DNA from 3 places in the Catellatospora sp. NPDC049111 genome. Region 1 is predicted to be linked to each of the others. Evidence: riboswitches for the same ligand, from Rfam matches in the RefSeq annotation. Region 1 holds a riboswitch; each other region holds the start of a gene.
What was found. A riboswitch is a leader RNA that binds a small molecule or an ion and turns the genes downstream of it on or off. The one in region 1 is predicted to bind cobalamin.
Positions count from the first base shown of each region.

Region 1 (4,404 bases):
CGCCGGCTGCCGCAGAGCCGCCGACCCGGACCGCCTCCGGCAGCGCCACATCGGCGCTGCCCGCGCCCGCTGCGGCGTCAAGAAGGTGCCCTTCCGCTACGGAAACCGATGGGAAGGTGCCCTTCCTTACGGTGGTGGGGGTGATGGTGGTGGCGGGGCGGGAGCGGAGGTAGTAGGTGGTTTTTAGGCCTTTTCGCCAGGCGTAGGCGTACATCGAGGAGAGTTTGCCGATGTCGGGGGAGGCCATGAAGAGGTTGAGGGACTGGGACTGGTCGATGAAGGGGGTGCGGGCGGCGGCCAGGTCGATGAGGGCGCGTTGCGGGAGCTCCCAGGCGGTGCGGAAGCGGGTGCGCAGTTCGGCGGGGATCTCCGGGATAGCGGCGATGGAGCCTTCGGCGGCGAGGATGCGTTCGCGCAGGGTGGCGCTCCACAGGCCGTGGGCCTTGAGTTCGTCGACGAGGTAGCGGTTGACCTGGAGGAACTCGCCGGACAGGGTCTCGCGCTTGAAGACGTTGGCGACCGGCGGCTCGATGCACTCGGCGCAGCCGGCGATCGAGGCGATGGTGGCCGTGGGCGCGATCGCGATGAGCAGCGAGTTGCGCAGGCCGGTGCGGGCCACCTTGGCGGCCAGCTCGTCCCAGGCCCAGGAGCGGGTGCGGGTCGCGTCCGGGTAGTGATCGGGGTGCAGGACGCCGCGGGCGGCGCGGGTGTCCGCGTACGACGGGTGCGTGCCCAGCTCGGCGGCCAGGTCGGCGCTGGTGTCGTACGCCGCGAGCGCGATCTCCTCGGCGATGCGGGTGGACAGCGCCAGCGCCTCGGGCGAGTCGAAGTCCAGGTGCTGCGCGAAGAAGACGTCGGCCAGGCCCATCACGCCCAGGCCGATCGGCCGCCACCGGTTGTTGGCCCCGGCCGCCTCGCCGGTCGGGTAGTAGGACAGGTCGATGGTGCGGTCGAGCACGCGTACGGCGGTGCGCACCGTGTCACGCAGCGCGTCCCAGTCGACGCCGTCGCCGCCGAGGTGCGCGGCCAGGTTGATCGAGCCGAGATTGCACACCGCCGTCTCGCCGTCGCTGGTCACCTCCAGGATCTCGGTGCACAGGTTGGACAGGTGCACCGTGTTGCCGGCGACCGCGGTCTGGTTGCAGGCGCGGTTGGCGGCGTCCTTGAACGTCATCCAGCCGTTGCCGGTCTGCGCCAGGGTGCGCATCATGCGGCCGTACAGCTCGCGGGCCTGGACCGTGCGCACCGCGCGCCCGGCGGACTCGGCGGCCCGGTAGGCCGTGTCGAACTCCTCGCCCCACAGGTCGACCAGTTCCGGCACGTCCTTCGGGTCGAACAGCGACCAGCTCGCGTCGGCCTCGACCCGGCGCATGAACTCGTCCGGCACCCAGTTGGCCAGGTGCAGGTTGTGGGTGCGCCGGCTCTCCTCGCCGGTCGAGTCGCGCAACTGCAGGAACTCGTCCAGGTCGGCGTGCCAGGTCTCCAGGTAGACGCAGGCCGCGCCCTTGCGCCGGCCGCCCTGGTTGACGGCGGCGACGCTGGAGTCCAGCGTGCGCAGCCACGGCACGATGCCGTTGGACAGCCCGTTCGTGCCGCGGATCAGCGAGCCCCGGGACCGGATCCGGCTCCACGCCACCCCGATGCCCCCGGCGTACTTGGACAGCCGCGCGATCTGGCCGTAGCGCTCGTAGATCGACTCCAGCTCGTCGCGCGGCGAGTCCAGCAGGAAGCAGCTGCTCAGCTGCGGACGCCGGGCGCCGGCGTTGAACAGCGTCGGCGAGCTGGGCAGGTACGCCAGCCGGCTGAGGATGGCGTACAGCCGCGCGACCTCGGTGACGCTGCCCGGCAGCCGCCGCCCGGCGGTGCCCGCGTCGCCGACCTCGCCCATCAGGCCGCAGGCGACCCGGAGCAGGAACTGCTGGGGTGTCTCCAGCACCTTGCGGGTCACCGGGTGCCGCAGCAGGTAGCGGTCGTAGACGGTACGCAGCCCGAAGTACTCGAAGCGGTCGTCGGCGGCCGGGTCGACGAGCTCGGCCAGCTCGGCCACGTGGGCCGCGACGAAGGCGGCCAGGTCGTCGGCGAGCAGCCCGGCCGCGTGCGCGGCGCGCACGGAGCTCGGGAAGTCGGTGACGCCCTGGGCGGCCGCCTCCGCGGTGATGTGCACGGTGAGCAGCCGCGCCGCGAGCCGGCTGTACGACGGCTCCTGGGCCACCAGGGCGGCGGCCGTCTCGACGGCCCGCAAGCGCAAGTCGGCCTCGGTCGCGCCGGGCCAGACGCCGGCCGCCACCGGGGTCAGCACGGCCGTGTGGTCCACATCGGGCAGCCCTTGCGCCGCCTCGGCGAGCAGTGTCGCGAGCGACGCGGTGAGCGGCTCTGCGTCGGCGGTGCCGGAGTCGGCGGTGTTGCGGAAGGTGGTGCTGGTCAAAGTGTGCGCTCCCCCTCGTCGAAGCGCGGGAGGGCACGCGAACGGCACCGACCCGGCTGATCCGGGCCTACGCCATCCACCGAGGACCATCCCGCGCGGTCCGGTGTCGCGGCCCCTGGCCCTGCCGCGCAACGGCGCAGTCGGCACAGTGGGTCGCGGGCGCGTCGCGGAACCGTCCGCGGCACGCACGCCGGCAGGTCTTCGGGCTCGTGGGCGCGGCCGGGCGGCGCGGTGCGGACACCGTGCTGCCGTGGACCCCCTACGCCGTCGCTTCCCAGGCCGGACCGGCCCAGTGCTGTCCGCTCCCCTCTTCGCGGGAGGAGGGCGGGACGGCTTCGTTCCCACTCACCGCTGCGGGGCAGCTCCGGAATCGCACCGGATTCCCTCAGCGCGGACCGCCCTGCGGCGGCTCGCGCGCACCCCGAAACCCGGCCCCGAGGGGGCCGGAGGGGTGGACCAGCGATGCCCTCACACTACATCTAGTGGCACGCAGACAACAGCGGCCCCATATAGGCTCGGCGTGTCGTCGATGGCCCACCCTCACCGGCGTCGATGCGGGCGGTCAGCAGGCGCAGGCCGTGCCGCTCGCGGGGGCCGTCAGCGGGTCCACGTCGTTCTTGCGCAGCCCGAGGAAGGTCTGCGTGTCGAAGCCCTCGCGCACCCAGTACTCGTACCCGCCGAGCATCTCCTTGACCTGGTAGCCCAGACGGGCGAAGGCCAGTGCGGCCCGGGTCGCACCGTTGCAGCCAGGCCCCCAGCAGTAGGTGACCACGACGCTGCCGGCCGGCACGACCTCGGCCGCCCGTGCCGCGATCTCGGCGGTGGGCAGGTGCACCGCGCCGGGCAGGTGCCCCTGCTCCCACGCCTCCAGCGAGCGGGAGTCGACGAGCACGAAGCCGGGTGCGCTGGACGCCAGGTCGGCGGACACGTCGGACACGTCGGCCTCGAACGACAGGCGGCCGGCGAAGTGCGCGGCGGCGACGTCGGCGGCGGCCGGGGGCGTGCTGAGCACTGCGGAGGTGGTGACAACGGCGGGCATGGTCGGCTCCTTCTGGTCGGTCACTGGTTCCATCCTGTCGAGCCGGCCGGGCCACCAGAAGTGGCGAGAACGCCGCTGTCCGCTAAGATCTCGCCATGGGTACGCCCGTGACACTGGAGACCCGCGCCCGGCACCGGATCGCGGTGCTGGCCTACGCCGGGATGGCGCCCTTCGAGCTGGGCTGCGTGGTGGAGGTGTTCGGCCTGCCCCGCCCCGAACTCGACGTCGCCTGGTACGACCTCGACGTCTGCGCCGAGACGCCGGAGCCGATGCCGGCCGTCGGCGGCTTCTCGATCACCGCCCGGCACGGCCTGGACGTGCTGGCCGCCGCCGACACCGTGATCGTTCCGGGGGTTGCCGACGTCCGCGCCGAGGTCTCCCCCGCGCTGGTCGAGGCCCTGCGCACGGCCGCCGACCGGGGCGCTCGGATCGTCTCCATCTGCTCCGGCGCGTTCGCGCTGGCCGCGGCGGGCCTGCTGGACGGCCGGGCGGCCACCACGCACTGGAAGTACGCCCCGCTGCTGCGCGAGCGCCACCCGCTGGTCGAGGTGACCCCCGACGTGCTCTACGTCGACAGCGGGCAGGTGATCACCAGCGCGGGCAGCGCGGCCGGGCTGGATCTGTGCCTGCACCTGGTGCGCCGCGACCACGGCGCGCAGATCGCCAACACGGTCGCCCGGCGGCTGGTGCTGCCGCCGCACCGCGACGGCGGCCAGGCGCAGTTCATCGAATTGCCCGTGCGCGACGTCATCGACGACGACGGCGTGGCCCGCGCGATGGCCTGGGCACTGGACCACCTGACCGAGCCGCTCACGGTGAACCTGCTGGCCGCGCACGCGCGCATGTCCCCGCGCAGCTTCCTGCGCCACTTCGCCCGGCACACCGGCACCAGCCCGATCCGCTGGCTCATCGACCAGCGGGTGGCGGCCAGCCTGCCCCT
Region 1 is NZ_JBEZEB010000002.1:465,584-469,987, reverse strand. Features, by position in the region: gene AB0B66_RS04665 (ribonucleoside-diphosphate reductase subunit alpha) at 1-2,323, opposite strand, end outside; cobalamin riboswitch at 2,621-2,811, opposite strand; gene AB0B66_RS04660 (rhodanese-like domain-containing protein) at 2,988-3,464, opposite strand; gene ftrA (transcriptional regulator FtrA) at 3,560-4,404, shown strand, end outside.

Region 2 (4,404 bases), on a different contig from region 1:
GCCGGACAGCGTCTCCAGCTCACGGCCGATGAACCGGCGCAGCTCCAGGGAGTCGAGCACCTGCTCCACGATGGACAGATCCTGCGCCGACTCGCGGCCCAGCGGGGCGATGTAGGGGGTGCGCCCGAGCAGCACATAGTCGAGCACCCGCATCCCGGGTGGCACCACGGGCTGCTGCGCCACCGTGGCCACGAGCTGGGCGCGGCGGCGGCGCGGTAGCGCCGTGGTGGGCGTACCGTCGATGATGATCTTTCCGTGGTGTGGCACCGCCCCGCCCACGGCCCGCAGCAGGGTCGACTTGCCCGCGCCGTTGGGGCCGATCACGGTGACCCACTCGCCGGAGGCCACGGTCAGGTCCACGCCGTGCAGGATCTCGGCGTCGCCCAGGGTCACCCGGACGTCCTCGACGGCCAGCATCAGACGCTCACCCGCCGGGTCGAGCGCAGCACCAGGATGAAGAACGGCGCGCCGAAGAACGCGGTGACCACGCCGATCGGCAGCTCGCCCGGGGCGATCAGGGTACGCGCGGCCAGGTCGGCCAGGGCCAGGAAGGCCGCGCCGAACAGCAGCGACAGCGGCAGGATCGAGCGGTACGAGCCACCGGCCAGCAGGCGCACCACGTGCGGCACGATGATGCCCACGAAGCCGATCAGCCCCGACACGGCGACCGCGGCGGCGGTGCCCAGCGAGGCCGCGGCCAGCAGGATCAACCGGGAGCGCTGCGGGTGCAGGCCCAGGCTCGCCGCCTCGGTGTCGCCGACGCTGAGCACGTCCAGCTCCCGGCGCAGGGCCAGCACCACGACCGTGGTGACCACCGCGTACGGCAGCAGCAGCGTCACCTCGTGCCAGCCGTTGGTGGCCAGCCGCCCGAGCAGCCAGGAGTACACCTCGCGGATGGTGTCCACATTGCGCTGGAGCAGGTACGTCTGGATCGCGGCGAGGAAACTCGACACGGCGACCCCGGCCAGGATCAGCGTCGCCGACGAGCGGTCCCGCCCGCCGGCCACCCCGAGCAGGTAGGTGACCACGACCGCGATACCCGCCCCGGCGAACGCGGCCAGCGGCAGCACGGCCCCGGCCCGGAACGCGATCGCCATGGTCGCGCCGAGCCCGGCTCCTGCGGCGACACCGAGCAGGTACGGGTCGGCCAGCGGGTTGCGGAAGACGCCCTGGTAGCAGCCGCCGGCCAGGGACAGCATCGCGCCGACCAGCAGGCCCAGCACCACCCGGGGCAGCCGCAGCTCGGTGATGATGGCGATCTCGCGCTCGTTCAGCCCCGACGGCAGGTCCACGCCGGGGATCAGGTTGAGCAGCTCCGCCGCGACCGAGCCGGGCGGCAGCGTCACCGGACCCAGGGCGACCCCGGCGACGAGCGCGACCAGCACGGCTCCGATCCCGGCGGCGAGCCACCCGGGACGCAGCCGTGCCGGTCGCAGTGTCGTCACGTCAGGCCGGGACCTTGTTCGCGGCGTCGACGATCGCGCGGATCAGGTCGACGACGCGGGGGCCCCAGCGCGAGGCGATGTCGTCGTCCAGCGCGATGACCTGGCCCTTGCTGACCGCGGTCATGCCGGCCCAGCCCGCACGGGCCTTGACGGTGTCCAGGTTCTGCTGGCAGCACTTGGTGTCGGCCAGGAAGATCAGGTCCGGGTTCGACTTGACCAGCGACTCGGCGGTGAGCTGCGGGTAGCCGCTGCCCTTGGTGTCGGCGGCGTCGGCCACGTTCTTCAGCCCGGCCAGCTCGAACAGCGAGCCGATGAACGTCTTCGAGGTCACCGAGTACAGCGTCGGGTCCAGCTCGTAGTAGTAGGACAGCGGGGTCGCGCGCTTCGGCAGGTCCTTGACCAGCTTGGCGATGTCGTCCTTCATTTTCTGGCCGAGCGCGGCCGCCTCGGCCTTGTGGCCGGTCAGCTCACCCAGCTCGGCGAGCTGCTGGTACGTGTCGTCCAGCGTCACGGCGGCCGGGGCCACGTAAACCGGGATCTTGAGGGTGGTCAGCTGGGCGACCACGTTGTTGGCGTCGGTGCTGAGCACGACCAGGTCGGGGCTCTTGGCGGCGACGGCCTCGGCGTTGGGCTGGAAGCCCGACAGCTCCGTCTTCGGCGCGTTCGCCGGGAAGTTCGAGTTGTCGTCGACGGCGACGACCTGGCCGCCGGCGCCGATCGCGAAGAGCATCTCGGTCGTCGTCGGCGACAGCGAGACGATCTTCACCGGCTGCGCGGGCAGCGTCACCGAGCCGACGGTCACCGGGTACGCCGCGGCGGCGTTCGACGGGGCAGGGGTCGCCGGGTCGTTCGTGGCGCAGGCCCCGAGCGCGGCGACGAGGCCGGCTGCGGCCAGCGCGCCGAACGCGCGGCGGGACAGGAAACGGGTACGCACTGATCCTCCTATCGGTCGAGGCAGGTCCTTCGCCGACAGGGCCCGATCAGGTGGGGCAGCCCGGTCCGCGAGACGCCCTTCCTCGAGAGCGTGGTTCGCGACTGCCGCAGGCGACCTGGCTCGCCCACCGAGGTGGGATCACAGTTGCGGGACAGCGCCGGGTTCACACCGGCTTCGCTGCGGGACAGTCAGCCGACACGCTAATACACACCCGTGCCGATGCTCGCGACGCGGAGTGGAGGATGTGCGCAGGCTCATCACGCCTGGGTCTTGTGGACCTCTTCGGCCTCGGCGGCGGGCACGTCTTCGCCGGGCTCGGTCTCGCCGGCCAGGGCGGCACGCAGCCGGTCCTTCTCGGCCCTGCGGCGGTCCACCGCGCCCTCGACCTGGGCCGCCACGTCGTCACGCAGGTTGCGCAGCAGGAAATAGCTCGCCGCCGCCGAGACCAGGATGGCGATCATCAGCTTGAGCAGCATGCTCAGGTTCGGCACGAACCACAGCGCGGCGAAGACGGCCAGGAAGAGCATCAGCCTGGCGAGCGTGTACTTGACAGCAGGACTCACCGGTCCAGGGTAGCCGCCGAACCTGCCGGGCCTCGGTCAGCCCCGCGCGAGGGGCCGGTCAGCCCCGTTCGGCGGCCGCCAGGCCGAGGTGCCAGAGCACGGCGTACACCACCGTGGTGACCAGCGCGCCCAGCCCGCCGGAGACCAGCGGCGGCAAGCCCGACGCCACGCCCACCGCGAGCACGCCGAGCACCACGGCCACCAGACCGGCGGCCGGGGCCACGGCGAGCCGCCCGCGGTGGCCCGCCGCCGCTTTGAACTGCTCCACGAAGATGATCGCCGGGAAGATCACCGCGAGCCAGCCGGTGAGGTCACCGAACTCGCCCATGCCGAGCAGGGCGAACAGGCCGTCGAAGGCGATCATGCCGAGCACGCTGATGGCGAACCCGGCCAGCGCGTACGCCACCAGGTCGGTGAGCGAGACGATGCGCCCGGACGCGTCCCGCCGCGGGCCCTTGCGCTGCTCCTCGGCCGGGCTCTGCGGATCGGCCACCCGTCAGGCCCAGACCTGCTGCGGCTCGCTGCGCCGCTCGGCCATGCTGACCGGCGCGCCGTACTCCTTGACGACCTGGTAGCGGGTGTCCCGCTCGACCGGGCTGAAGCCCGCGTCCCAGATCAGGTGGAGCAGGTCGTCGCGGTGCATCGTGTTCGGCGTGCCGTACGAGTCCGCGTCGTGCGTGATCTTGTACTCGACGACCGAGCCGTCCAGGTCGTCGACGCCGAAGTTCAGCGACAGCTGGGCCAGCGACAGGCCGTGCATGACCCAGAAGCACTTGATGTGGTCGAAGTTGTCCAGCATCAGCCGGGACACCGCGAACGTCTTGAGCGACTCGGCCGGGCTCGCCATCGTGGTGCGCGCCTGGATCCGGTTGCGGATCTTGCCGTCCGCGCTGTCGTGGAAGTCGTGCTGGTAGCGCAGCGGGATGAAGACGGTGAAGCCGCCGGTCTCGTCCTGCAGTTCGCGCAGGCGCAGCACGTGGTCGACGCGGTGCCGCGGCTCCTCGATGTGGCCGTAGAGCATCGTCGAGGGGGTGCGCAGGCCCTTGCTGTGCGCCAGGCGGTGGATGCGCGACCAGTCCTCCCAGTGGCAGGCGTGGTCGACGATGTGCTGGCGGACCTCCCAGTCGAAGATCTCGGCGCCACCGCCGGTCAGCGACTCCAGGCCCGCCTCCATCAGCTCGTCGAGGATCGCGTCGGCGGTCAGGCCGGAGATCTTCTCGAACCACTGCACCTCGGTCGCGGTGAACGCCTTCAGCTTGACGTTCGGCAGGGCCTGCTTGAGCTCCTTGAGCACGCGCGGGTAGTAGCGCCACGGCAGCGTCGGGTGCAGACCGTTGACGATGTGCAGCTCGGTGAGCTGCTCGTCCTTCATCTCCAGCGCCTTGGCGACGGCCTGCTCCACCCGCATGGTGTAGGCGTCCTTCTCACCGGGCTTGCGCTGGAAGGAGCAGTAAGCGCAGCT
Region 2 is NZ_JBEZEB010000025.1:23,611-28,014, reverse strand. Features, by position in the region: gene AB0B66_RS28005 (ABC transporter ATP-binding protein) at 1-417, opposite strand, end outside; gene AB0B66_RS28000 (iron ABC transporter permease) at 417-1,445, opposite strand; gene AB0B66_RS27995 (ABC transporter substrate-binding protein) at 1,447-2,364, opposite strand; cobalamin riboswitch at 2,467-2,597, opposite strand; gene AB0B66_RS27990 (DUF4229 domain-containing protein) at 2,637-2,942, opposite strand; gene AB0B66_RS27985 (hypothetical protein) at 3,001-3,435, opposite strand; gene mqnE (aminofutalosine synthase MqnE) at 3,439-4,404, opposite strand, start outside.
Region 2: another riboswitch for cobalamin. It lies ahead of AB0B66_RS27995 (ABC transporter substrate-binding protein); the one in region 1 lies ahead of AB0B66_RS04665 (ribonucleoside-diphosphate reductase subunit alpha).

Region 3 (4,404 bases), on a different contig from region 1:
CAGCGTCAGCGGCTGCTTGCCGGCCGTGACCGGGGGCACCGTGCCGCCGAGATAGCGCTGGTGCAGCACCAGCGCCAGCAGCGCGGTGCCTGCGGCAAGCGCCGTCAGGACGCCGGCGCGGACGAGATGGACCTGGTGCCGGGGGTGCACCCTGCCGCGTCCGGCGAACCGGACCACGAGGTAGGCCACGACCGGCGCGAGCGCCACACCGACCCACCCACGACGGGTACGCCCCGATCTGGCCGGGGTCCTCGGCCAGCAGGAACGCCACGATCGCGGGCGAGGCGAGGATCGTTCCGGGAATGGAGATCGCCAGACTCGCGAGGAACGGCCCCAGCAGGATGAGCATCAGACACCCGCACCCGGAAGGGTTTTTGCGCCGCGCCATCGACTTTCCCTCCATATCGGACGACATGTGATCATAACTTTTGGCGAGTCCTAATATGGCGCGATGAGTGAACAGATCCGCCAGCCGACGCCGTCCGTGGTACCGCCACCTGTGCCGCCTCCCGGCCGGTCGTCGTGGCTGCTCGTCGGTGCCGGGCTGGGCGCGATGGTCGCCGCGTGCCAGCTCGCCGTCCTGATCGGTCCGCTGCTCGGCGCGGCCCGGCAGGCCCTCGGCCTGACGGCGACCGGGCTGACGACCGTCGTTGTCGCGCAGTTGGCCGCCATCGTGTCGGGATTCGCGGCCGGTTACCTGCTCGGGCGGCGGGCGCCTGCGGCGGTGACCGGATCGGCGCTCGTGCTGATGCTGCTCGGTGCAGTGATCGTCGCGTTCTCGCCTTCGGCGGCGATACTGACGATCGCCGTGCTGCCGGCCGGACTAGGTCAGGGCGCGGCGCTCGGCGCCGGTGCCGCCTCGACTGGCCGGGCAGGCGAGCGGCGGGCACAGGCGCGGCTGGCCCTCGGCTTCGCCCTGTTGTTCGCGCTCGCGTTCGGCGCGCTGCTCGGCTGGTTCGCCACGAGGTCGCTGAGCTGGCGGCTGGCCTGCCTGGCGACGGTGCCGTCTGTCGTCGTCGGGCTGTTCGCGGTGGTGGTCATCGCGGTGGCCGCGTCGGTGCGCGGCACCCAGGCGGGGCGCTGAGGTCTCCGCCGCGATTCGATCGACCGCGTGCCGGCCCGACCAGATCATCGACATCTCGGCCCTGCTGCGCGCCCGTGGGAAGGTTTATCCGGCCGATCCGAGCTGACCGTGGAGCCGCACGGCACCGCTCTACAGGCAGGATCCCAGGTCGGCGGAGACGTCATGAAGCCACCGCAGCTGACCGGCGTAGTACTCCAGGGAGGCGGCCGCCTCGGCTGGTGCGAGCGGCGCGTACTTGACGCGCTCGACCTCGTGCAGTTTGGCCCGTTGCAGAGCGGGCAGCATCGCCTGCCTGTCGGCGAGCCCGTACGCGTCGACGAACAGGCGAAGCCGCCTCGGCAGGTCCGGCAGGGGGTCGAAGTCGGCTTCGCGTAGTTGCCCGGGTGGGCACAGCGGCACGAAACTCCACGCGGCCGCCGCCAGGTCGTCGAGCGGGTCCACCGGCTGCGTGGCGTCCCAGTCGATGAACGCCACCGGGATCCCCGCCCGGTAGACGGTGTTCCACGGTCCGAGGTCACCGTGGGAGACGATCTGTCCCGGGCGGGGCGCACACGGATGGAAGCGGTAAGCGGTGATCGTCGGGCTGAACCCGGCTGCCGCGTGGTGCAGCCGCCTGATCAGCTTCGCCGCCTCGGTCAGGGCTCGGTCCGTGCGGGCGTACCCCGGCAGGCGGGCACCACGGCCGGGCTGCCACTGCGGATCCACCGCCACGTCCCCGGACAGGTATGTCAAAACCTCGTGACCGCCCTCGACACCCACGAACCGCGGCGAACCGGCGAATCCGACCGACTCCAGGTGGCCGAGAAACTCGTGCACCGCCGGCGACCACGAGCCCATCGGCCGGTGCACGTGGCCGCCGCGGCGCACGATGCCGGCCGTCATCCGGCCGCCCACCAGCGGTTCCTCCCCGTCCATCGGTCCAGTATCCACGGCAGTCGCTTGCTCGCGGGACGTGAGGCGACCGTGCATTCGTGACGAACGGGCCACCCGAGCCGGTGGGTCTGCGGTTGGTCGCGTATCCGGTCGTGGCCGCGCCGATGGCGGTGCTGCTCGGCGTCGGCGGTAACGTGTCCGGCACGGGCCCGCCGCGGTGACCAGGGAGCTGCCGCCCACGCGCAGTACGCGCAGCCACTGGCCTGACCGGCTGGGAAGGCGGGCGGAGGGCGTCGATCTGGGAGTCCGAAGACCGGCCTCGCGTCCACGGCCCCGGCCTGCCCGGAGCCCGACAGCAGCGGGAGCCTGCCCATGGTCAGCGAGTTCTACGACGTCATCCACCGCCGCCGGGACGTGCGTGGACAGTTCACGGGGGCCGCGATCTCGGTCGACGTGCTGGACCGGGTCCTGGAGGCGGCGCACGCCGCGCCCAGCGTCGGCCTGACGCAGCCGTGGGATTTCGTCGTGGTCCGCGACCGGCCGCTGCGGGAGGCGTTCCATCAGCACGTACACCGGGAACGTGAGGTGTTCGCCGCCACGCTGGACGCCGAGGCCGCCGAGCGGTTCGCCCGGATCAAGATCGACGGGGTGCTGGAGTCGACGCTGTCGGTCGTGGTGACCTACGACCCCGACCGAGGATCTCCCGCGGTGCTGGGCCGGCACGCGATCGCCGACGCCGGGCTGTACTCGGTGTGCCTGGCCATCCAGAACCTGTGGCTGGCGGCCACGGCGGAGCAGTTGGGCGTCGGGTGGGTGTCGTTCTACCGCGAGGAGTTCCTGCGGGAGCTGCTAGCCATTCCGGCCGGGATCCGTCCGGTCGCCTGGCTCTGCCTCGGCCCGGTCACCCACCTCGAAGCCGTGCCCGACCTCGAACGGCACGGCTGGCGCCGCCGCCGGCCGCTGGCCGAAGCCATCCACACGGACCGGTGGACACCTCGCTGAACGGGGCGATCACAGGATCAGGTCAACGCACCCGGGACCGGGCGTCCGAAAGCTCACGTCGTGACTCGACAGCTGCAGCCGGGAGACGCCCAGCACGGAGAAGCGAAGCTCGACGACCAGAGCACCAGCACGACGGCTCCGATCCGCAGCACGGTTGCCCACCCTGGGTCCCGTCGGGGCACGGGTGTGACGTCGTGGCCGAGAGGGTCGCCCGGCCGCGGCCACAACGGATCGACCTCCGACATCACCTGAAGGGCGGAGTTCCGGTGCGCCGAGGCGTCGCCCGGAACCGGAGTCTCTTCCGCGGCACCAGTCACCGCCACAGCCTAGACATGGTCGGCGGATTGCGTCGTCCCTGCTGAGGCTGTGATGAGCACGGTGTGCTTGCGTACGCGGAAGCTGCCGTCGGCATCGATCCGGGCCTGGAGGTGGTTACGGGCCGCGGCGAACTGCTTCGGCGTGAGCGGTTCGGACGACAGGCTGGCGAGATAGGTGAGGACCGGGTCGGGGCTGGGGACTTCGAGGTCGCCGTGGTAGCGCTCGACCGAGACGTCGGCGAAGAGGCGCGCCAGGTAGCCGGGACCGGTCTCGGCGGTGAAGTCGTTCTGGGTGGCGTGCAGCGCCAGGTCGGGGCGACCGACTGCCGGTCCGATGGCGTTGAGTTCTTCGAGGTGGTCGCGGCCGTTCACGGCGACCGCGAGCCGCCCGCCCGGACGCAGCACCCGGGCGAACTCGCGCAGCGCGGCAGCCGGGTCGTCGACGTGGTACAGCATGTGGTTGGCGATCACGGTGTCGAACACGGCATCGCCGAACGGCAGGTCCGTCGCGTCGCACTGCCGCACACGCGCTTCGGGGACGGTGCGCAGCTGCTCGCACATCGCGCCGGAGAAGTCCGTCAGGGTGAGGCGGATCCCTCTGGTGACGTGATCCACGTGGGTCCACAGTTTTCCGGTGCCGGCGCCGACTTCGAGTACGTCGCCGGCCAGCGGGAGCCGCTCGCCGAGCCAGGAGAACCAACTCTGCGGGTTCGTGCCGTAGGCATGCAGTGCGATGCGAGCGGTGAGGTTTTCGGTCGTCGTCGCGTACTGGCTGACGGCATGCGCGGACGGCGTCGAGGTCATCGTCGCATCGTAGATCGAGTCGCGTTGCGCGATGGGGCACCTCGCTCGCGGTCGTCGCGGGGTGCCCCATCATGGCTCAGGCCCGCTTGGTCTCCCAGAAGATCTTGGAGATCTCCTCGATCCTGCCCAGCAGCTGCTCGGCCACGGCCGGGTCGGCCTGACCCTTGGTGCCGGCGGCGCCGGACAGCTTGGTGGCCTCGTTGAACAGCTGGTTCAGGTTCGGGTACTTCTCGAAGTGCGGGGCCTTGAAGTAGTCGGTCCACAGCACCCACAGGTGGTGCTTGACCAGCTCGGACCGCTGCTCCTTGATGATCAGAGCCCGGG
Region 3 is NZ_JBEZEB010000016.1:87,889-92,292, reverse strand. Features, by position in the region: gene AB0B66_RS22600 (hypothetical protein) at 1-207, opposite strand, end outside; gene AB0B66_RS22595 (hypothetical protein) at 452-1,084, shown strand; gene AB0B66_RS22590 (phosphotransferase) at 1,214-1,999, opposite strand; gene AB0B66_RS22585 (hypothetical protein) at 2,056-2,178, shown strand; cobalamin riboswitch at 2,140-2,270, shown strand; gene bluB (5,6-dimethylbenzimidazole synthase) at 2,330-2,959, shown strand; gene AB0B66_RS22575 (class I SAM-dependent methyltransferase) at 3,286-4,080, opposite strand; gene sodN (superoxide dismutase, Ni) at 4,157-4,404, opposite strand, start outside.
Region 3: another riboswitch for cobalamin. It lies ahead of bluB (5,6-dimethylbenzimidazole synthase); the one in region 1 lies ahead of AB0B66_RS04665 (ribonucleoside-diphosphate reductase subunit alpha).